One region of the Lysinibacillus sp. C5.1 genome, then DNA from elsewhere that is predicted to be linked to it. Evidence: riboswitches for the same ligand, from Rfam matches in the RefSeq annotation. Region 1 holds a riboswitch; each other region holds the start of a gene.
What was found. Region 1 has a riboswitch for cobalamin ahead of I5435_RS11820 (DUF4430 domain-containing protein). Riboswitches for the same ligand answer to the same signal wherever they lie in the genome.
Positions count from the first base shown of each region.

Region 2: linked by a shared signal. The riboswitch ahead of I5435_RS20470 (FecCD family ABC transporter permease) and the one ahead of I5435_RS11820 (DUF4430 domain-containing protein) in region 1 are both predicted to bind cobalamin.
Region 3: linked by a shared signal. The riboswitch ahead of I5435_RS13735 ((2Fe-2S) ferredoxin domain-containing protein) and the one ahead of I5435_RS11820 (DUF4430 domain-containing protein) in region 1 are both predicted to bind cobalamin.

Region 1 is NZ_CP066226.1:2,444,977-2,451,743, forward strand. It holds gene I5435_RS11815 (S-layer homology domain-containing protein) at 1-1,510, opposite strand, end outside; gene I5435_RS11820 (DUF4430 domain-containing protein) at 1,615-2,346, opposite strand; cobalamin riboswitch at 2,517-2,713, opposite strand; gene I5435_RS11825 (S9 family peptidase) at 3,205-5,004, shown strand; gene I5435_RS11830 (dihydrodipicolinate synthase family protein) at 5,559-6,356, opposite strand; gene I5435_RS11835 (cupin domain-containing protein) at 6,526-6,767, opposite strand, start outside.
Region 2 is NZ_CP066226.1:4,164,922-4,171,688, reverse strand. It holds gene I5435_RS20485 (sensor histidine kinase) at 1-1,039, shown strand, start outside; gene I5435_RS20480 (response regulator transcription factor) at 1,046-1,738, shown strand; gene I5435_RS20475 (YdhK family protein) at 2,057-2,653, opposite strand; cobalamin riboswitch at 2,806-2,999, shown strand; gene I5435_RS20470 (FecCD family ABC transporter permease) at 3,148-4,194, shown strand; gene I5435_RS20465 (ABC transporter ATP-binding protein) at 4,200-4,997, shown strand; gene I5435_RS20460 (hypothetical protein) at 5,084-5,254, shown strand; gene I5435_RS20455 (endonuclease Q family protein) at 5,372-6,493, shown strand; gene I5435_RS20450 (S-layer homology domain-containing protein) at 6,598-6,767, shown strand, end outside.
Region 3 is NZ_CP066226.1:2,819,104-2,825,870, forward strand. It holds gene I5435_RS13725 (sirohydrochlorin chelatase) at 1-671, opposite strand, end outside; gene cobJ (precorrin-3B C(17)-methyltransferase) at 686-2,356, opposite strand; gene I5435_RS13735 ((2Fe-2S) ferredoxin domain-containing protein) at 2,360-2,731, opposite strand; cobalamin riboswitch at 2,868-3,047, opposite strand; cobalamin riboswitch at 3,304-3,487, shown strand; gene I5435_RS13740 (energy-coupling factor ABC transporter permease) at 3,631-4,377, shown strand; gene I5435_RS13745 (energy-coupling factor ABC transporter substrate-binding protein) at 4,379-4,651, shown strand; gene cbiQ (cobalt ECF transporter T component CbiQ) at 4,655-5,431, shown strand; gene I5435_RS13755 (energy-coupling factor ABC transporter ATP-binding protein) at 5,424-6,260, shown strand; gene I5435_RS13760 (S8 family peptidase) at 6,631-6,767, shown strand, end outside.

The DNA of each region.
Region 1 (6,767 bases):
CTGTTGCTTGAGAGGCGATTACGCCACTGTTTGATTTTACATGATTCTCTATATTTTTATAATATTTACTATAATAACTATTTGATAAATTGACATAACCACCACGTGCAAGTGTTAAAATAGTCCACTCTGATTGATAGACAGGCTGCGGTGAGCTTGATACTAAATATTGACCAACAGAGTTATAGGCTTTAATCGTTGTTGGTCTCAATTCTACTAATCGCTTTTGTAAAGTCTCTAGCTTATTATAATTTGATACAGATTGTTTTTCTTGAGCTGACAAATTATCATAGGCTTGTTGTGCTGCATTAACTTTCAAATGATCCGCCCATGTAACCGAGGCTATAGGGGGGAGCACGTTTATTTTAAATATCACTTCTTGAATCCGAGGGGCTGTTGTGAAAATGTTTTCTTTATCTACAAGCTCTTGATAATTATTTATTTTAGTTTTTTGATTTTTATCTAAGGCATTGTATGTTGTCCGAGCTTCTTCTAATTGTTTTTTTGTTGCCTCATCAGCAATCTGAATTGTTTCAGGAAGAGAGTCAATTAAATATATAACATATTCGATTTCTTTATCTACAAGATATTGGTAATTTGTTACATTTACTTTTTGCTGTGCTGGTATTCCTTTGTATATTTTACGAGTAGTATTGAATAGTGAACCTAACTCTTCATTGCTTATTTCTAATGACGAAATAGTAGAAATTAAAAGTCCGACGTATTTCAGTTCCTTTTCTATTAAGATAGCCTCTATTTGCACTAGTTTCTTTTTTTCATTTAGTAGTAAAGCGTTCCATTTCGTACGAGCATTTATTAATTGTTGAGCAATTGTTTCATCGAATGTATCAAATGAAGGAATAGAATTAATGAAGGCTTCTACCAGTTGGCCTTCTTTTTCACCAAGTTTGTTATTGTAATTACTTATTAATGCTTTTTTCTTTTGATCTAGTGTTAATGCACTATATGTTTTGCGAGCTGCTGTTAATTGTATAGCTGTTACCTCATCAGCAACTATAATTTCTGGGAGGCTATTCACCAAATTTATAAAGTTTTGTTCTTCAGGTGTAATAACATATACATAAATTGCCTTAGATACTTCACCAACTTTTGCGTTAATCTGAGCATCCCCAATTGAAATCGCTGTAACTAATCCTTGATTGTCAACTGTTGTAATTGTAGGAGCACTCGATGACCATTCAATTAGGGTACTATCTTCTGTTGTTGAGCTAGCTACAGCAAGTTGCGATGTTTCTCCAATTGTTAAAAATAAAGGTTCTGTCGTATTTAATTGAATATCACTAATTGTATTCGGCGCATTCTCTATTAATGGCGTCATAGTTAATTGTTCATTTGGATTGTCTATTTCTGTGTTATTTATGTCTGAAGTATTTTGTTCGTATGTTTCTCCTTCAAGATGCTGTGCTTTGCCAGTGGCAGCAGGGGATAATAGCGAAAATATTAAAATAAAGATAATGACTAAATGTATTTGCTTTTTAAAAATATCCATTTGAAAACTCACTTCCTTTAGAGATGTTGCTAGTAATATCTAAAAAATAGTACTGAAAAAGTGCATTTCTTTAAAATGGATTCACTTTTTCAGTACTTAATTACTTAGTTATTGGGTGTTACGTCAATTGTTAATGGTTCACTTGTTGAACCACCAAGTAGTGCATTTGCAGAGGCTGTAATCGAGATATTACCTTCTTCAGCTTGTCCAAAAAATGTGATAACTGCTTGTTGATCTGTGTTGACAGTAATTGATTGAGCTGTTAGCGCTGTAGTACCTGTGTTAATTGTCCAATTAGCAATATTAGAGGCATTTGTTAGAAATAGGTCACCCGTTAAATCCACAGTAACCTTTGGATTTATTTGTCCTACATCCACTGTGCTAGCAGTGCCCAGCTTAGCCCATGTCGTATAATAAATATGAACTTTATCATCAGGCTCTAATTTATAAGCATCTAAACCAACAGTTGGGCTAATACCATTTACAGTGTATACCCAACCATCCCAACCATTTAAGCTGCCACTAGCTCGCCCATCAACGGATTCAAGATAAGGACCATAGATAGGATGAATAGTAACTATATATGGAATACCGTTTGCTGTTAATGTATTTTCCATTAGTGATAATGCCGTAGTGCCAGTTGAGGCAATTTCCGTTGTTGCTGGTAGGATGGGACCATGCAAACCGTCAACAGATAATTGGACATCGAATGTTGCAGTTTGTGCCTCTTGATTTGTAGGTTGTAATACTGTTGTTGCACTTGCTGTCGGTGATAATAGCGAAACAGCTAAAAGAAAAGCGAAAGCTATATGCCACCATTTTTTAAAAGTAACCATTTTGAAAACCTCCTAATTTTATTGTAGTGAAAGTTTTTGCGATTAACTCCAATAAAAAAGATGCTTCTCTTAAAAAAGGGAAGCATCCAAGGTAAACAGAAAAGGAGCATAATAAAATAATATGCCTGTCCATCTATTTGCCGTAAGTTCTCCTAGCTTCCGAAGAGAGTTAATACGATGGAATAAAGGCAGGTCTCCTGGCTCGTGTATCCTATTCAGAACCTTCCCATCTACTGGGGGCATTTTTCCCCGTTTGACAGTGGTATTTTCTGTAGTCATCTACACTTACAGTTGCGGAAACAGCTTCGGCTTTGCACCGAATTCCCTATTAAGCTCTTAAAAGAGCACCTTTATTCTGCAATTGCTATTCACTTGATGTTTAGTTTAACATATTTTCCTCATTTTCCAAATAGTTAAATAAAAAGGATAGATATTCCTTATCGAATAATGGAGTTACCTCCATTATTTTTGTTTATGTATATAAGTTATAATCGCAAGAAGAAACCGATAGATATCCCACTCTTCCGAGTGTTAAAGCTATTACAAGTTATGTAGTAGATCGCAATATTGAGAAAAACTAGGGACAGATTTCTAAAATATTGTAGGGAAGAGAATGGAGATAAGCTTTACTACTCAGGGAATATGAAGCTTTTTGAGGAGAAGCAGTTATCTTTAAAGATAATCCTATGAAATTTATCAATCAGGAAGTTTCTTTATTTTTTTATGATAAACAGAAGGTAAAATCATAGCATATAGTACATTTTCTTATCATATATATTATACATTGAAGTGTAATAATGATATTTTATAAATAGATAGACTTTTCACTCAATTTAAAATAAGTAAGGAGTGTTGAATTTGATATCTTTTTCTAAACCAGATGTAGAACAGTTTTTACGAACATTTTCGATTGGTGATTTTGCGGTGAGTCCAGATGAAAAACAGCTAGTTTTCAGTACAAATTTAAGTGGCAAGTATAATTTATGGGCGATGAATTTACCAAATACGTTCCCGACACAGCTTACTTTCATTGACCAAAGCTGCCAAGGGCTTATCTATGACAAACAAGGACGGTTTATCATTGCTGGTTTTGACAGGAATGGGGACGAAAATACGCAATTTTATGGAATTCCACTTCAAGGTGGAACAATGAAAAAAATTATTTATGAAGAAGGAACTCGCAATTCTGTGCCCATTTTATCTGAAGATGGGAACAAGCTTTATTATACATCTTCGAAAGAAAATCCAACATATTTAAATGCATATGTCTATGACTTGGTGACAGGTGAGGAAAAAACAGTTCTTGTGGGAAAAGATGCGCCCACTTTTTTACTCGATTTTAGCCCGAATGAAGAGGTAGCCCTTTACTATAAACATTTTGCTAATACCAATACACTACTATACGCTAAACGAGGAGAGGAGCATATTCTCCTGACTCCGCCAACAGATCAGCAACATACGGTCGGTGACGCAGTGTTTGTATCCGATAACCTCATCTATTTATTAACAAATTACAATGCTGATTTTACGTATTTGGCTTCCTATAATTTAGAGACAAATGAGTTTGTAAAATTGAAAGATTTAGAGAATGAAAGCTTTACTACGTTGAAATATAACAAAGAAAAGCAGTGTCTGTATGTCATCAGTGAAAAAGGTGTAGAAGATCATTTGTATAAGCATGATTTGTTATCGAATAATTGGGAAGAACTCGATTCACCATGCAGTATTATTGAAAAACTTATCGTCACAAAATCCGGTAATTTGTATTTATTAGGAAGAAGTGCGACGAAGCCACATAATATCTATTATTTTAAGGAAAATGGATGGACTTCTTTAACGGAATACACAGTTCCAGGCGTAGATCAAAGTGAATTAGTGGAGCCAGATGTGATTACGTATTCTTCCTTTGATGGACTTGAAATAGAGTCCTTATTTTTCAAAGCTAACAAAGAAAATGATAATGGTGAAATCATTTTTTGGCCGCATGGTGGTCCGCAAGCCGCAGAACGAAAATTTTTTAGAGCTTCCTTCCAATTCTTTTTAAATAATGGGTATAGCATTTTTGCGCCAAATTTCCGTGGATCAACAGGCTATGGATTAGCTTTCACAAAAATGGTAGAGGGAGATTGGGGACACGGTCCAAGACTTGATAATGTAGCTGGTCTCGACTGGCTCATAGAAAATGATTACGCGAAAAAAGGCAATATTTTATTGATGGGCGGAAGTTACGGAGGATACATGGCCTTATTGCTCCACGGTAGACACGCTGATTATTTCAAAGCCGTCGTGGATATATTTGGGCCATCTGATTTGTTCTCATTTATCAACTCAGTTCCTGAAGACTGGAAGCCCATTATGGATCAGTGGGTGGGAAACCCGGAAAAAGACAAGCAAAAACTCATTGAATACTCACCAATTACTTATTTAGAAAACATGGTGAAACCAATGCTAGTTATCCAAGGAGCCAATGACCCGCGTGTTGTAAAAGAGGAATCTGATCAAATCGTGCAGGCTTTAAAAGATAAAGGTCGTGAGGTCGAGTATATGCTTCTTGAAGACGAAGGACATGGCTTTTCTAAAAAAGAAAATGAAATTGCTGTTTATCAAAAAATCCTGTCATTTTTGAATCAGTTCGTTGAATCTAAAGTGAAAGCATAATGATACGTATGATAAAAGTTAAATAAGCCCAACTGGGAAAAAACCTAAAGAGTATTAACAATTCTTTCTTTAAGTAATGAGGGCGTAAGTTGATGGAAATATTAGTTGAAGTGAAAAAAGACTAGATTCTACATCAGTAGACCCTAGTCTTTTTTCATTTATCGTCCGTTTATAAGGGCAAAGAGAACATTGTATGTGCTAGTGCACGAATTTAAATCCTCATTCTCGGCAAATCAAATATAATACCCACGAGGGAATATATGAATTGCTTCTTGCGTTAAATGCAGATATAGAAGCCTTGGATTATCAAAGCGAAACACCTTTATTTGCTCCGGGCTTTTTTTACGTTAAACAAACGATTACAGGGCGAGACAAAATTAGATTTTCGTATTGAAACCCCCTGACCAGCTTCAGGGGGTGTATTGACTACTAAGCATTCGCAATCCATTTCTGTTTTGTACAGCATAAAGCCGCATTCTCATGTTGAAAAATGCGGCTATTTCAAAAAAGTCGTTTGTTTGAATCAACTGTGTATAGTAGCTGAAAACTAGTTACTAATTAATGGGCGATCGACAAGGACCTACCTTTATACCAAGGGAATTGTAATGTTTTTTTATGTTGATAACGGCTTGATAATGTGTCACTTCGTCAATTAGTTGATTTATTTTATGAACATCAACTGGTTTTTTCATTAGTAGGTCATTTAAAATTTGCTTAATTTCTTTAGGGTAAACATTGCCTACCATACTGGAAAGTCCATTGCAGCCACCGAGTATTTTTTCTATGAGGTCAACATCTCCTCCAGCAAACATAATGAAATCATCGGGTAACTGTGTATTTTTATGACGCTTCACATTGTACTCTTCTTTAAGGCCGATAAGGTTCGGGTGTTGTTGAGAAACAAGTTCATTCAGGGATTCAACACTTAGGTTAAATCCAGTTCGGGCAGGATTATTATATAGCACAACTTTTTTAGTAGTATGTGTTAGCAATTCATTAACATAAGCAATGGCTTGTTTTTGTGATGGTTGAATATAAAGTGGAAACTGGACAAGAATGGCATCAAAAACAGATTTCTCAAGTGCTTGAATTAGTTTTATCGCATCTCTCGTTCTCGCACCTGAAACACCAAACATTAGTTCAATATTTTGAAAGTTTTGCTTATTAAAGTAATCAATGATTTGCAATCGTTCATCAATGCTCATTGAATTTTGCTCACCGGTAGAACCAGATACAAGTAGTGACTCAATTCCGTTATTCTTTAAATGTTCAACAATGGGGTTGAAACCTTCTAAATATAAGCTTTCATCATCATGAAAGGGGGTTGGAATAGCAACATTTAGATTTTTCATCAATTATATCCTCCAATTATTTACCCAATAATATTAATATAGAACCAACGTAATACCACCACTTTGTACGGATAAGAGGATGAACTATCTCTCCACGTGTGTTCACGAATCTGTACAAACTTATTGTCAGAGGTATGAGTAAATTCATTGCTGGCAGGAGCTTGTTATTTTACTTTTCTGGTAAAATATCATTCTTATTAGTGATATTTTCTTTAACAACATGTTTTGCTCCTGACCCAACAGGTTCTTCCAAAAACCATGTCCCCATACCGGAGACAGTAGGTACATCCTGGATAGTATAAAGAACAGCATTATCATGATCAGACGTATTGCAATGTTCGTGTGAAAGCCAAGCAGGAGATACAAATACATCGCCTTTTTCCCACTCAATTTTCTCGCCATTAATGATAC
Region 2 (6,767 bases), 1.7 Mb from region 1:
TGATGGTCAGGTGCTAGAGAACAATTGGCAAGATGAAAAGTATATAGCGACCGTTAGTCCAATTCAAAAACAGCAAAAGACCATTGGCTATGTTTTTATGTTCCAAAATACAGATTCTATCCATGCCTTAATGGAGCGATTAAATAAACACTTCCTAATTGTTGGGCTTGTGTCGGGATTGGTGACCATTGTAGTGATTATTGTGTTATCTAGAAAGCTTGCTCGTCCATTAATTGAAATGAAAGAAGCAACACTAAAAATGAGTAAAGGGGATTTTACAGTAGCCCTTTCAACGAATGGTCAAGATGAATTAAGTGATCTTGCGAATGCTATTCAACTATTATCTAATGACTTAAATCATTTACGAGAGGAAAGAAAGGAATTTTTATCGAGTATTGCTCATGAGCTGCGAACACCGATTACATTTATAAAAGGTTATACAGATATTCTTTATAAACGAGATTTATCGGAACGAGATCGTCAAAAGTATTTACGTATTATTATTGAGGAAACGAATCGATTATCAAGGTTAATAAAAGACTTATTTGATTTAGCAAAAATGGATGAAAATGCATTTGTTATAAACAAAGAATGTCTTCATATGGATGACTTTGTGGCAAGTATTGAGGCAAAGTTAAGACCTGCTTTCCATGAAAAACAAATTGACCTTTTTGTGCAATGTGAAGCGGGACTAACTTTATTGGCTGATACAATAAGGTTGGAGCAAATTTTTTTGAATTTGTTAAATAATGCGCTGACTTATTGTTCCTCAGGAGATTCGATTTTCTTACAAGTGGAAAGAAACAATCATTTCGTATCAATTATTATAAAAGATACCGGAAAAGGAATTCCGCAGAAGGATTTACCTTATATTTTTGAACGTTTTTATAGGGTTGATAAATCTCGTACGCGTGCCAATGGCGGTTTAGGATTAGGACTTGCCATTGTAAAGGAGCTCGTTCATGCACATGGAGGGGAAATTACCGTTGTTAGTGAGGAAAACAAAGGGACTACTTTTAAATTATTGTTTAAGGAGTAGGAACAAATGAAAACATTATTATTAATTGACGATGAACCAAGGATGTTAGAGTTACTTACCCTTTATCTTGAACCTTCTTTTCATTGTATTGCTAGGTCGTCTGTAAGAGATGCTTTAGAATATTTAGAAGAACATCATATAGATTTAGTGCTGTTAGATATTATGATGCCTGATATGGATGGCTGGCAAGTATGTCAGGAAATAAGGAAGTTTTGGGACGTACCAGTTATTATGCTTACGGCAAAAGGGGAACAGGCTGATATTATAAAAGGGCTAAATCTTGGAGCTGACGACTATATTTTAAAGCCTTTCGATGAGGAAGAATTGTTAGCGCGTATACAGGCTGTTTTAAGAAGAACAAAGGCTGAAGAAATCGTTATTAATTTCGAAGGGCTACGCTTAAATAAAGAATCTTTTGAGTTATCTTTTCACCAAGAGATGATTTCTTTAACGCCAAAAGAATTTTTGATGTTAGCGTTATTTCTTGATTATCAAAATAAAGTTTTCTCTAGAGAGCATTTAATCAACACTGTATGGGGATATAATGTAGCAATTGAAGACCGAACGATTGATTCACATGTCCGCAATTTACGGGATAAGCTTCGAAAAAGTGGCTTTCCAGTGGATGATTATTTACAGACAGTGTGGGGAATCGGCTATAAATGGCATAAAAGCGGTGACAAAAAGGTTTTAGAATGAGGCTGGGACATAACTAAAAAAATTTAAGGAACAGAGAAAAGGTGTTCATAAATTTTTGCTATATGGAGAACTTATCTTTTCTTGCTTTTGCAATAAATAAAAAATTAGAAGTGTTCACTAGTTGTTGGTAGCGGAAGCGGTGACTCCTGCTCAGAACAGCATACAATGTAAGACGTAACAGACCGCGCGTTAGCGAGGGTTGCGGCTTACTGTGCTGAGCGGAAAGCACCGCCGTAGCGGACAACAACGGCGTAGCAAAAAAAGGTGTTAGATTGACTGCCATCAATCTAACACCTTTTCTCTTTTGTCCCAACCTCATTATTTTGTCGCTAGCTCGCTATCAGTCACCCATTTATGATTTTTCATTTCTTCACCAGTAGTTGTTAAAGCAAAATCGACCATATAGACAGTCGTTTGTACGGCATCATCAATGCGTACAGTCGCATTTTCCATGCCTGTCATATGGGTAGCATCAGTTTTTACTTCTGATCCTGGTGATAAAGGTGCTTCACCTGGGTCGATTAATTCCTCATGAATCACCCATTTATGATTTTCAATTGTCTTACCACCAGTAGTAGGCTCAAATGAAATAATGTATGCTGTCGTATCGTAAGCGCCGACAATTGTCGCTTCGGCTCCTGTCATTCCTGACATATGGCCATCTGTAAGAATAGCCTTACTGCCGACAGGGAACTTTGGATTTTCGGCTGTTTTTAAAGTGGCTGGAACTTCACCAGAGCTTGAATGATTCATCATGGAATGATCCATTTCATCCCCATGCTCCATCTCTTCGCCGTGGTCTGTTTTGTCGCTTTGAGCAGATTCTGACTTCGCTGTATTATCAGCACAAGCTGAAAGTATTAGTAAAGCAATTGCTGCTACTAACATTAGGAGCCGATTTTTATTTAATACCATATGAATTTCCTCCTTCGATTTGGATGTGTCTTTAATGTAGCAAGTAAATGTGCAGAAATGATGGATTTAGTTTGAAATGAGGAAAGATAGATTCCTAAATGAAGGAAATAATAGACTACGATAATGATGTATGATAGAATCGTCATAATTTTAAAATTTCAGATACTAATGGTGTGACGCTTGTAAACACGAGCATCACTTAAAAGGGAAGTCGGTGTAAATCCGACGCTGTCCCGCAACTGTAACGAGGAGTTCTATGATAGTGTAGCCACTGTTTTTAAATGGGAAGGCAATCGTAGATACGATGAATCGAAGCCAGGAGACCTGCCAGTTAGTTCATACCTGTAATGCCCACGAGGATGCAAGCAATTACGGACAATTGATGGATATTTCTCCTAATTTGTTTAGCTAAGGGTATTTCTATGCATGTATGCGTAGAATGCCCTTTTTTATTGCTTCGTCTTTATCATGATTGATAAGGAGTTCATAACCAAATGAATAAAAAATTTATGTTATTTTCTTTGACCCTTTTTCTAGTGCTCATTGCGTCTATGACAGTGGCCATTATGATTGGGTCTGTGTCAGTTACGCCGTTACATGTATGGAAGGTAATTCTTTCGAAAGTGCCATTATTCCCTCATGTTATAGAGGAGGATTGGAGTCGTTCGCAAGAGATTATTATATGGCAAATCCGTGTTCCTCGCGTGATTCTGGCGGCTGTTGTTGGTGCAGGCTTAGCGGTTGCTGGTGCTGCTGTTCAAGCACTAGTCCGTAATTCGATAGCCGATCCGTATATTTTAGGTATTTCTTCGGGAGCAACAGTGGGCGCAACGGCTGTCATTATTTTAGGGGCGTTTTCATTTTTAGGTATCTACGCCCTTTCAGTCTCTGCTTTTTTAGGCTCTTTTATGGCAATTGTCTTAGTATTTTTGTTGTCGCGTGTAGGAGGACGTATTTCGATTTTTCGCCTTTTACTAGCGGGGATGGCGGTGTCCTTTATCTTATCTGCCACTTCGAATTTTATGTTAATGATGTCTAAGGAAGAGGGCGGGATTAAAGCCGTTATGTATTGGATGTTAGGCAGTCTCGCAGGAGCAAAATGGAGTAATTTATTTATTCCAGTCATTGTCTTTTTTATCGTATTTGGGTTGTTGTGGCTATACTATCGAAATCTGAATTTATTACTACTTGGGGAAGAAGCGGCCGTCACGTTAGGGGTAAATCTTCAACAGTTTCGCATACAGCTAATAGTACTCGTATCTTTACTGACAGGTGTGCTCGTTGCAGTAAGTGGGTCCATCGGGTTTGTTGGTTTAATTATTCCGCATATCGTACGCTTGTTAGTTGGCTCTAATTATCAACATGTTATCCCCATAAGTGCATTGTTAGGGGGAATTTTTCTAGTTTGGGCTGATGCGTTAGCGCGTGTATTAATAGCCCCAGAAGAAATGCCGATTGGTATTATTACTGCTTTTTGTGGGGGACCATTTTTCATTTGGCTACTACGTCGAAACAATTATTCATTTGGTGAAGGGGATTAAAGGTGATGACATTAGAAGCAAAGGAAGTATCATTCTCCATTCATGATCAGTGCATATTAGAGAAAGTAAGCATTCAAATAAAAGCAAAGCAGTTTGTTGGGTTGATTGGCCCTAATGGTAGCGGAAAGTCTACACTATTAAAAAATATGTATCGTTTATTAAAGCCAGAAAGCGGTACAGTGTTATTAAATGAGCAAGATATATTTAAGCAATCAAGTAAAGTCATCGCAAAGAAATTAGCAGTTGTCAGTCAAGAAACGCCTGTGTTGTTCGACTTTCAAGTAAAAGATTTAGTGAGTATGGGAAGAACGCCACATAAAAAACTTTTTGAGATGGACAATAAGGAAGACTTTAATATTGTAAAAGAAGCCTTGTCTCAAACAGGTATTGCCCATTTAGAAACACGTAGTTTTAGTTCCCTTTCTGGAGGGGAAAAAAAGAGAGTGATGGTTGCGCGTGCACTTGCACAGCAAGCACAGATACTTATTTTAGATGAGCCGACAAATCATTTAGATATCCACCATCAATTACAACTAATGGATTTAATTCAAACACTGCATTTGACGGTTGTCGCCGCCTTACATGATTTAAATATGGCCGCGATGTACTGCGACTACATTTATGTTTTACAACAAGGTCGTATCGTTCAATATGGTACGCCAGAAGAAGTGTTAACACCTAAGCTGCTGGATGATGTTTTTGGAGTATGCGCCGACATTCAAACACATCCACTAACAGGCAAACCATATTTAACCTATTTAAGTGCCAGTCACTCAAACAATTTTCGAACAATTTCCACATAACACCGCTTAAAGAAATTATCCAATTGCCCTTTGTATAGTTGTGAGATATTCGGGGAACGTTATTTTTGAAAGGATGCGTGATGAATATGGAAGAAGTAAAATTTGCACAATTAGATCACACACAGCTTGAAAAAATTAATGAACTCGAAAAGAAAATTGGCGTTACATTGGTTGCATATGATTCAGCAGCAATGCCAAACCAAGGTTCAGGTTCGTACGAGACTGATAAAGGCGCTCATCAAAACCATCCATCCTAATGCTTGAAAATACCTTGCAGCAATGTAAGGTTTTTTCATTTTATAATAAAACAAAAGGAGATGTGTACATTGTTTCATGACTATTATGCAGATTTACATATTCATATTGGACGAACAATGAGTGGGCGCGCAGTGAAAATTACTGGGAGTAAAACGTTAACATTAGCACGGATTTTAGAGATGGCTAGTGCCAAAAAAGGGCTTGATATTATCGGAATTATTGATTGTCATTCACCAGAAGTCATTGCTGAAATGAATATAATGATACAACAAGGCAAACTAAAGGAGTTATCGCAAGGTGGACTCCGATTTCAAGAAACAACGCTTATTCCAGGTTCTGAAATCGAAATATATGATAGCTCCTGCCATGGACCAATTCATGTGCTAGCTTATTTCCCTACTATTCAAGTGATGGAGAATTTTTCGAATTGGATGAGCCAGTATATGAAAAACATCCATTTAAGTTCACAGCGTATTTATTGTGAAGGCCAAACTGTACAACAAAAAGTGCGGGAATTAGGGGGGCTTTTTATTCCAGCACATGTTTTTACGCCATTTAAAAGTTTATTTGGAAAAGGTGTTCATATAAGCTTAACAGAAGTATTCAATCCACAGCTTATAGATGCTATAGAGCTTGGTTTAAGTTCTGATACCAATATGGTCAAAAACATAAAAGAACTTCAAGCCTATACATTTGTTACAAACTCTGATGCACATTCGCTTGGGAAAATGGCTCGTGAATATCAAAAACTAAAATTAATGGCGGCTAATTTTAGCGAATTAAAGATGGCGCTTCATGAACAGGATGGTCGGGCAGTAGTGGCGAATTATGGGTTAAATCCATTGCTCGGCAAATATTATCAAACTGTTTGTGCTAATTGTGGTAAACAGCTAAGTGCAGACGATACGCTTTGTACATCTTGTGCAAGCTCGAAAATTATTAAAGGTGTTGCGACACGTATTAAGGAACTATCAGAGCCGTATGTTGATGAACGTGAAAGACCACCTTACATCCATCAAGTACCACTTGATTTTATACCAGGTTTAGGTCCGAAAATGATGGAAAGATTATTACATGCATTTGGGACTGAAATGACGATTTTACACCGTATCACGACCGAGCAACTCGAGGAAATTGTGCCACAGAAAATAGCTACGATGATTGATTTAGCGAGAACGGGACAATTACATATTGAGGTTGGTGGTGGAGGTGTCTATGGAAAGGTACAGCATAAATAGAGCAGGAAAAGAATGCTAGCCAAAGTATTTACAATATAATGCACCCACTTTTATCCTTAATCTAGTAAACTAGTAATTAGTAGATGAGCAGGAGGAGTGGGTATATGCAATTTTCAAAAAAATTTCGTTTTTTAGCTGCTAGCATGCTAGCTTTACAATTAACAATACCTGTAGGTGCAAGTGCGGAAAAGAAAGAAGATCATATAGCGCCAAGCTGGGTTGTACAGGCTGATTACATAGCGCTAGGCGATTCATTAGCACATGGTATGAATGA
Region 3 (6,767 bases), 370 kb from region 1:
ATGTCTAAATCAGCATATGTGGCTGCATAGCTCTTTTGCATCCCCTCCATACGCTCCATTAAGATGCCTGTAAATAAGAAATACGGCAACATAATAATCTTTTTCGCCCCAAGACGATAACAGCGTTCGATTCCTTCGTCCACTGAGGGATTCGTTACGCCCATAAATGCACACTCCACTGTTAGGACATCTAACTGTTCCCAAAGCAAACGACCAATTTTATAAAAATCACTGTTTGCATCCGCATCACTTCCACCGCGGCCGATAAATAAAATCGCAGTATCTTCTTGTTTTTCTTTAATATTCAAGCCTGTTCCTGATAAACGTTCTGTTAAAATATTTAACACTTCTTCATGCACACCAAGTGGTCGCCCATATGTAAAAGTTACATCCGGATATTTTAAACGAGCTGCATCAATCGCTGCAGGGATATGAATTTTTGAATGGCCTGCTTGCAATAAAATAATGGGCACTGCATACACCTCTGTAGCGCCACGCTTTACACATGCATCAATACCTGCTGGGATATTAGGTGCTTCAAATTCTAAAAAGCAAGTTTCAACGATATAACTGTCGTCAATTGAAGGAGTCAATTGTTGAATAAACGTGCGTACCTCATCATTTCCTGCTGCTAAACGGCTCCCATGGCCAATAAATAAAATTGCTTTCATTTCTTTTCTCCTCACTAGTCGCCGCACGGTGCTGGCTCTACTTTTATTTTGGATGACATATCTTGATACGTAAAATGCAATATTTTTTTCACTCGTTTAAAATACTTAAACAAGCGTTCATTTGGATGTGCATTTGCCTTATATTCCTCGATAATCGCTGTAATAAGCGGAATAAGCTGTTCTGGCTCTAGCCCCTCTACGACCGGCTGTGCTGCGTGTGCTGTTCGACCTACTGGTTTCGCTCCGATAAAGACATCAAATTTACTTTTGCGATAAACAATACCGATATCATCAAACACAGCACGATAACACGCCATACCACAGCCATTAAAGCCAATATTTAATGTTTTCGGCAATGACAACCCACCAAGTTTTGCTTGAAGTTCTTCTGCATATGGGATGGAATCAGCCTTCTCCCCATAACAGAAATCACATGCCTTTAATGACAAGACATCCCCAATTGGTGAGAGTAAAAACCCTACTTCTTTCAACTTCTCTGTTATCGCTTGTGGTTCTGTCGTTGGGATTTTCAAGTGAATTTGATGGTCTGGCGTATACTCCATCGTGCCTTCATCTCCCACCACTTCAGCCAATGCCATCATCTGCTGTGGTGTAAAAAATTTATTTGCTACCCCAGGGCTAACAGCTAGTTCAAAAATTGACTCCATTTTTTGTTGAACTAGCTTTGGTGTGGCTTTTGTTGCAGTTGTCCCCTGCACCATTGCAAGTGCTGTTGCTGCCATTTCTAAAGACGATTTTGTCGGTGTTGATACAGGCGTAATGGCAATATTACTTTTCATCCGTCCTGCATTTGGATCTGCCGCAAAATCATGGCTTGCAGTACCTGTTTCTTGGTTCATTGCCCACGGTTCATTTTCTTCTCTTAAACGCTGATGAGGACGTAAAGGCTGTTGTTCTTCCCCGAGCGTATATTTACGTTGATAGCCTCGCGGTGTAATCATTTTATTATCATAGAAAAACGTCGAAGAGTTGCCGATAATAACCGTTGTTAACATGCCGATATCATGCTCAAGCATCTCTGCTAAAGTCGTCATCGTAATTTCCTGACGCTCTCGGTAGGCACTCTTGACAAGACCTACAGGCGTATCAGGCGAGCGATATTCAAGTAAAATTCGCTGGGCTTCTACAATTTGACGTGTACGGCGACCACTTTTTGGATTATATAAAGCGATGACAAAATCTGCCATAGCTGCTGCTTCCACACGCTTGGCGATTAAATTCCATGGCGTTAAATGGTCACTTAAACTAATGGTACAAGAGTCATGCATAATCGGTGCACCTAGTAAACTTGCACAGGAATTAATAGCTGAAATACCTGGTACGATTTCGACTTCAACACCTGTTGCTTCTGTCCAACCAAGCTCAATAAGCACTTCATAGACAAGCCCCGCCATCCCATATACACCCGAATCTCCACTTGAAATAACGGATACAATATTGCCAGCTTCCGCTTGACGTACTGCTTCTTGCGCTCGTGAAACTTCTTCTGTCATGCCCGTACTAACAATCGACTTTGCACTAACTAAATCTTGAATAAGCTCAACATACGTTTTATAGCCAATAATAAATTCACTTTGTTGCAGTGCCTCCACAGCACGAGTCGTAATATGGTTAAAATCACCAGGGCCAAAGCCCACAACAAAAATCTTTCCTTTTTGCGCCATTTTTTACCCCTCTTTCACCTTATCGATGCCTTTAATGGCTGTTGTTTGCGGTGTACGCTGTAATGTACCTTCTTTCAGTGTAAAAACATGTTCACTATGTAAAGAGTCATGGTTTAAATCTTGTACAAGTGTTCTTCCGTGTTCAACCGATGGCACACGATACCAATTTCCTTGTGGATAAGCGATGACAACACAGGCATCTTTGCATCTGCCATTACAGCGCGTTCTTGTCGTATGTATTTCCTTATCAAGTGCTAATTTCTCGATTTCATCTCGTATTGCTAGGGTAATTTCCTCTGCCTCTTTTTTCATGCAGCTACTGCCATTACAAATAAAAAGATGCGTTTTCATTCCCTCTAAGTTCCAAGTTGTCATTGCTTTTCTCCCCTCATTTACTTTTAGGAAAAAGAAAAAACCTTCACTCTATATCGAAGAGTAAAGGTTTTGTAGAAGCCAAAATAAAAACGAATATACACGTATCCGCTCTCGCTTCACTTCTCCCTCCGAAAAGTTTGCATGCCATCAATAAGCAGGTTTCCTGACTTAAGCTTCCTTTTACTCTCGCGCCTTCCCAAGTTTTCAGTGGCATTGCGATTTCATCAGCTATTACAGTAGCGGGGGCTGTATCGGATTTACACCGATTTCCCTATTATCTCGAACTTTTTCGAGCACTTATAGATGTATCTATATTAAATTGAAATGCTGTAAGTTTTTAAAATGAATTGAAAAACTGTCTCTATCATAGCCTATTTTTTTCATACTTTTCAACATTTCTTTTTCATTTATTAGATTTTTAATAAAATTTCAACAAGTATTTCATTGATAGCGACCGTTATTCTCTTGTATTTATCTGAATTTTCTAGAATGTCAAACAACGAAAAAATTTTTTTATAAAAAAAGGATAGCTTGCGAATGGAAAAACATGTTACACTGTGTCGTGAAATCTCACAATTTCATCTTTTTTCGGTGCGAAGTGTAGCCATTTCGCTTAAAAGGGAAGCCGGTTCAAGTCCGGCGCGGTCCCGCCACTGTACTAGGGAGTTTTATAGAGAATGTCACTGTCCAATGGACGGGAAGACCTATAAAACGTTGAACTAAAGCCAGGAGACCTGCCGAAAAAAACGTGATCGTTTCAACCTACGAGGATAGGTGTGCGGCTTAGCAGATGATGATTCTATTTGCTTTTTCAGCTATGCACTTTTCCTAAATTAGGAGAAGTGCTTTTTTTATTGCGCACGCTACATTCGAAAATTTTGATTTAAGGAGGAGAGATTTTGAAATTATCTTTTTGGAAACTTAGTTACTTCCTACTAGCATTTTTACTAGTACCAAAACAAGCATTTGCCATGCACATCATGGAAGGATTTTTACCGATTGAATGGGCGATATTTTGGTGGATTATTTCGATTCCATTTATTATTTTAGGGTTACGCTCAATTCGCAAAACAATTGATGAAAACCCTGAAACGAAAATGATATTAGGGCTATCAGGGGCATTTGCATTCGTCTTATCTGCATTAAAGATTCCATCTGTTACGGGCAGTTGCTCACACCCTACTGGTGTTGGACTTGGCACAGTCCTGTTTGGCCCATTAGCAATGAGTGTGATTGGGACAATCGTCTTATTATTCCAATCGTTACTATTAGCGCATGGTGGCATTACCACTCTTGGCGCAAATGCTTTTTCCATGGCGATTGTAGGACCAATGATTGCGTATGCTGTTTTTAAAGGTGCTCAAAAAATCGGTCTATCCTTTTCTCTCGCTGTCTTTTTTGCAGCAATGCTTGGGGATTTGGGTACATATGTTGTCACATCCGTTCAACTTGCACTTGCCTTCCCTTCAGAAGTGGGAGGCTTTATGGCTTCATTCACGAAATTCGCAGGGATTTTCGCGTTAACACAAATTCCTCTAGCGATTAGTGAAGGGATTTTAACTGTCATTGTGATGAATTTCTTAAAAAAATACAATGTAAGCGAATTAAAAGCTTTACGTGTTTTCTCTGCAAAGGAGGCACATTAACATGAAGAAAAATTTACTGTTATTAGCTATTGTGATATTTTTAGCAATCATCCCTCTATTCATCCAAAAAGGCGCTGAATTCGGCGGTGCTGATGGTGAAGCTGAAGCAGCCATTGGTGAAATAAACAAAGAATACGAACCATGGTTTGAAAGCTTATGGGAGCCACCAAGTGGTGAAATTGAAAGTCTATTATTCGTCTTACAAGCCGCTATTGGCGCTGGTTTTATTGGCTATTTCGTGGGCTATATGCGCGGTAAGCATAAAGAAGGTTAAACGATGTTACTCATTGATAAGTATGCTTATATGAATAAACTAGCGTCCGTTCATCCGTTAGAAAAAATGACGTTCTCCCTTGGGTTGTTGCTATTGTCGCTTATCATGAGAGATGAACAAATTTCACTCATTACATTTCTTGTAATGAGTGCTTTTATCATTTTAGGCGCAAAAATTCCTTTACAATATTATGCAAAACTCCTGCTTTTACCGAGTTTTTTCTTGCTCTCCAGTTTACTATCTATTTTGATTTCGATTGCACCTGCTGCTAGTATTTTGCCGGCGCATCTATGGACATTTTCGCTAAGCCAGTGGACCATTTTTATAGGAAATGACAGCTTGATAACAGCGCGGCACCTGTTTTTCACCGTTTTGGGCAGTATTAGTTGTTTATATTTTTTAATTTTAACGACTTCCGTACAATCCATTTGTTATGTCTTACGGCAATGGCGGTTGCCAGCTTTATTTGTGGAGTTGGTAGAGCTAACATACCGTTTTATTTTTATCTTTTTGAACAGCATGCAAAAAATTCATCTTGCACAACAAGCACGTCTTGGTTATCAATCACCCATGCAATGGCTTCGGTCGATTTCCATGCTTATTGCAGCACTGTTTGCCGAAATGTTCCAACGCAGTCGCGAACTAAATAATGCGATGCAGGCACGCGGTGGCGAAGCTGTCTATTGGCAGGAAAGTAGTAGCTACAACAAGAAAAACTGGTTAGGCATTGTTATTATTTTCGTATCCCTCATTATCTATGGAGGTATTTCTCATGACTGAGCTTTATTTTAATCTTCAACATTTATCTTATGCTTATGCAGACGGCACTCAAGCTTTAACAGATATTACTTTGCAAATACCAAAGGGAAAAAAAATTGCCCTGCTTGGTCACAATGGCGCAGGTAAATCTACGTTATTTCAGCATTTAAATGGTATTTTAAAACCGACAGCTGGCACTATTTCTTTTTGTAACGAAACGCTTAGCTATTCTAGAAATGCATTAGCAACATTACGACAACAAGTTGGCATCGTCTTCCAAGATGCGGACAATCAACTTTTTTCTGGTACCGTCAAGCAAGACATAGCTTTTGGGCCATTAAATCTTGGCTGGTCAAACGAAAAAATTGAAGAAAAAATCGCGTGGGCTGTTGCGCAAACAGAGGTTGAAGCATTACTTGATAAGCCTATTCACTTTTTAAGCGTCGGACAAAAGAAACGTGTTGCCATGGCTGGTGTGCTCGCAATGGAACCTTCCGTCTTACTATTAGATGAACCGACTGCTGGGCTAGATACTTATTATGCGGCACAATTTTTACAGTACTTAGCTAAATTAGAAGATGGGCAACGTACGTTTTTATTAGCGACACATGATATCGCTTTAGCCTATGAATGGGCGGATCAAATAATCGTGATGGAGGCAGGGAAAATCATTTATAATGGGGATCCAATCGACATGTTCTACCAAGAGGAATTGCTTGAAAAAGCCCACCTTGAACGACCATGGGTATTTGAAATGACGCTTGCCTTACAAACAAAAAAACTATTGGGCGACAATATAGCAATGCCTCGTTCCAAAAAGGATTTACACAAACTTATTGAACAACTTTAAGAACGTATCGAGCATAACGAGTACTAGATGCTAGTTGTCGCCATACACTCCTTCTTAAGGAACAAATCTAGTAGCCACCACCCTCATCTATGAATATCTACCAACCTTGCCATATCCCGTATGCAACGAACCGTGTTGTTGTCAAACACCCACCGTTACATACGGGACGATTAATATTCCTCCGTCTTTCACTCCGCAAAAGAACGATGAACAACTCATGCGAAAAAACCTATAAAACTTTCATTTATAAAACAATATACTAGTTATAACAAAAAAACTTGTAAAAAAATTTTATTGTGGTATGAAACCTTTCTCTTTACCATCCGTTATAAATATTGTAGTTTATAATTTTTTAAGGAGGTAAAAACAATTGAAAAACTGGGTGATGAAATCAATCGCTGTCGTAGCATGTTCTGCCTTACTGGTTCCTGCTGCTTCTGCCTTTGCTGAAGCACCACAGAACCCAGAATCAGTAAAAACTATGCTCGCTAGCAACAACAAACAAGG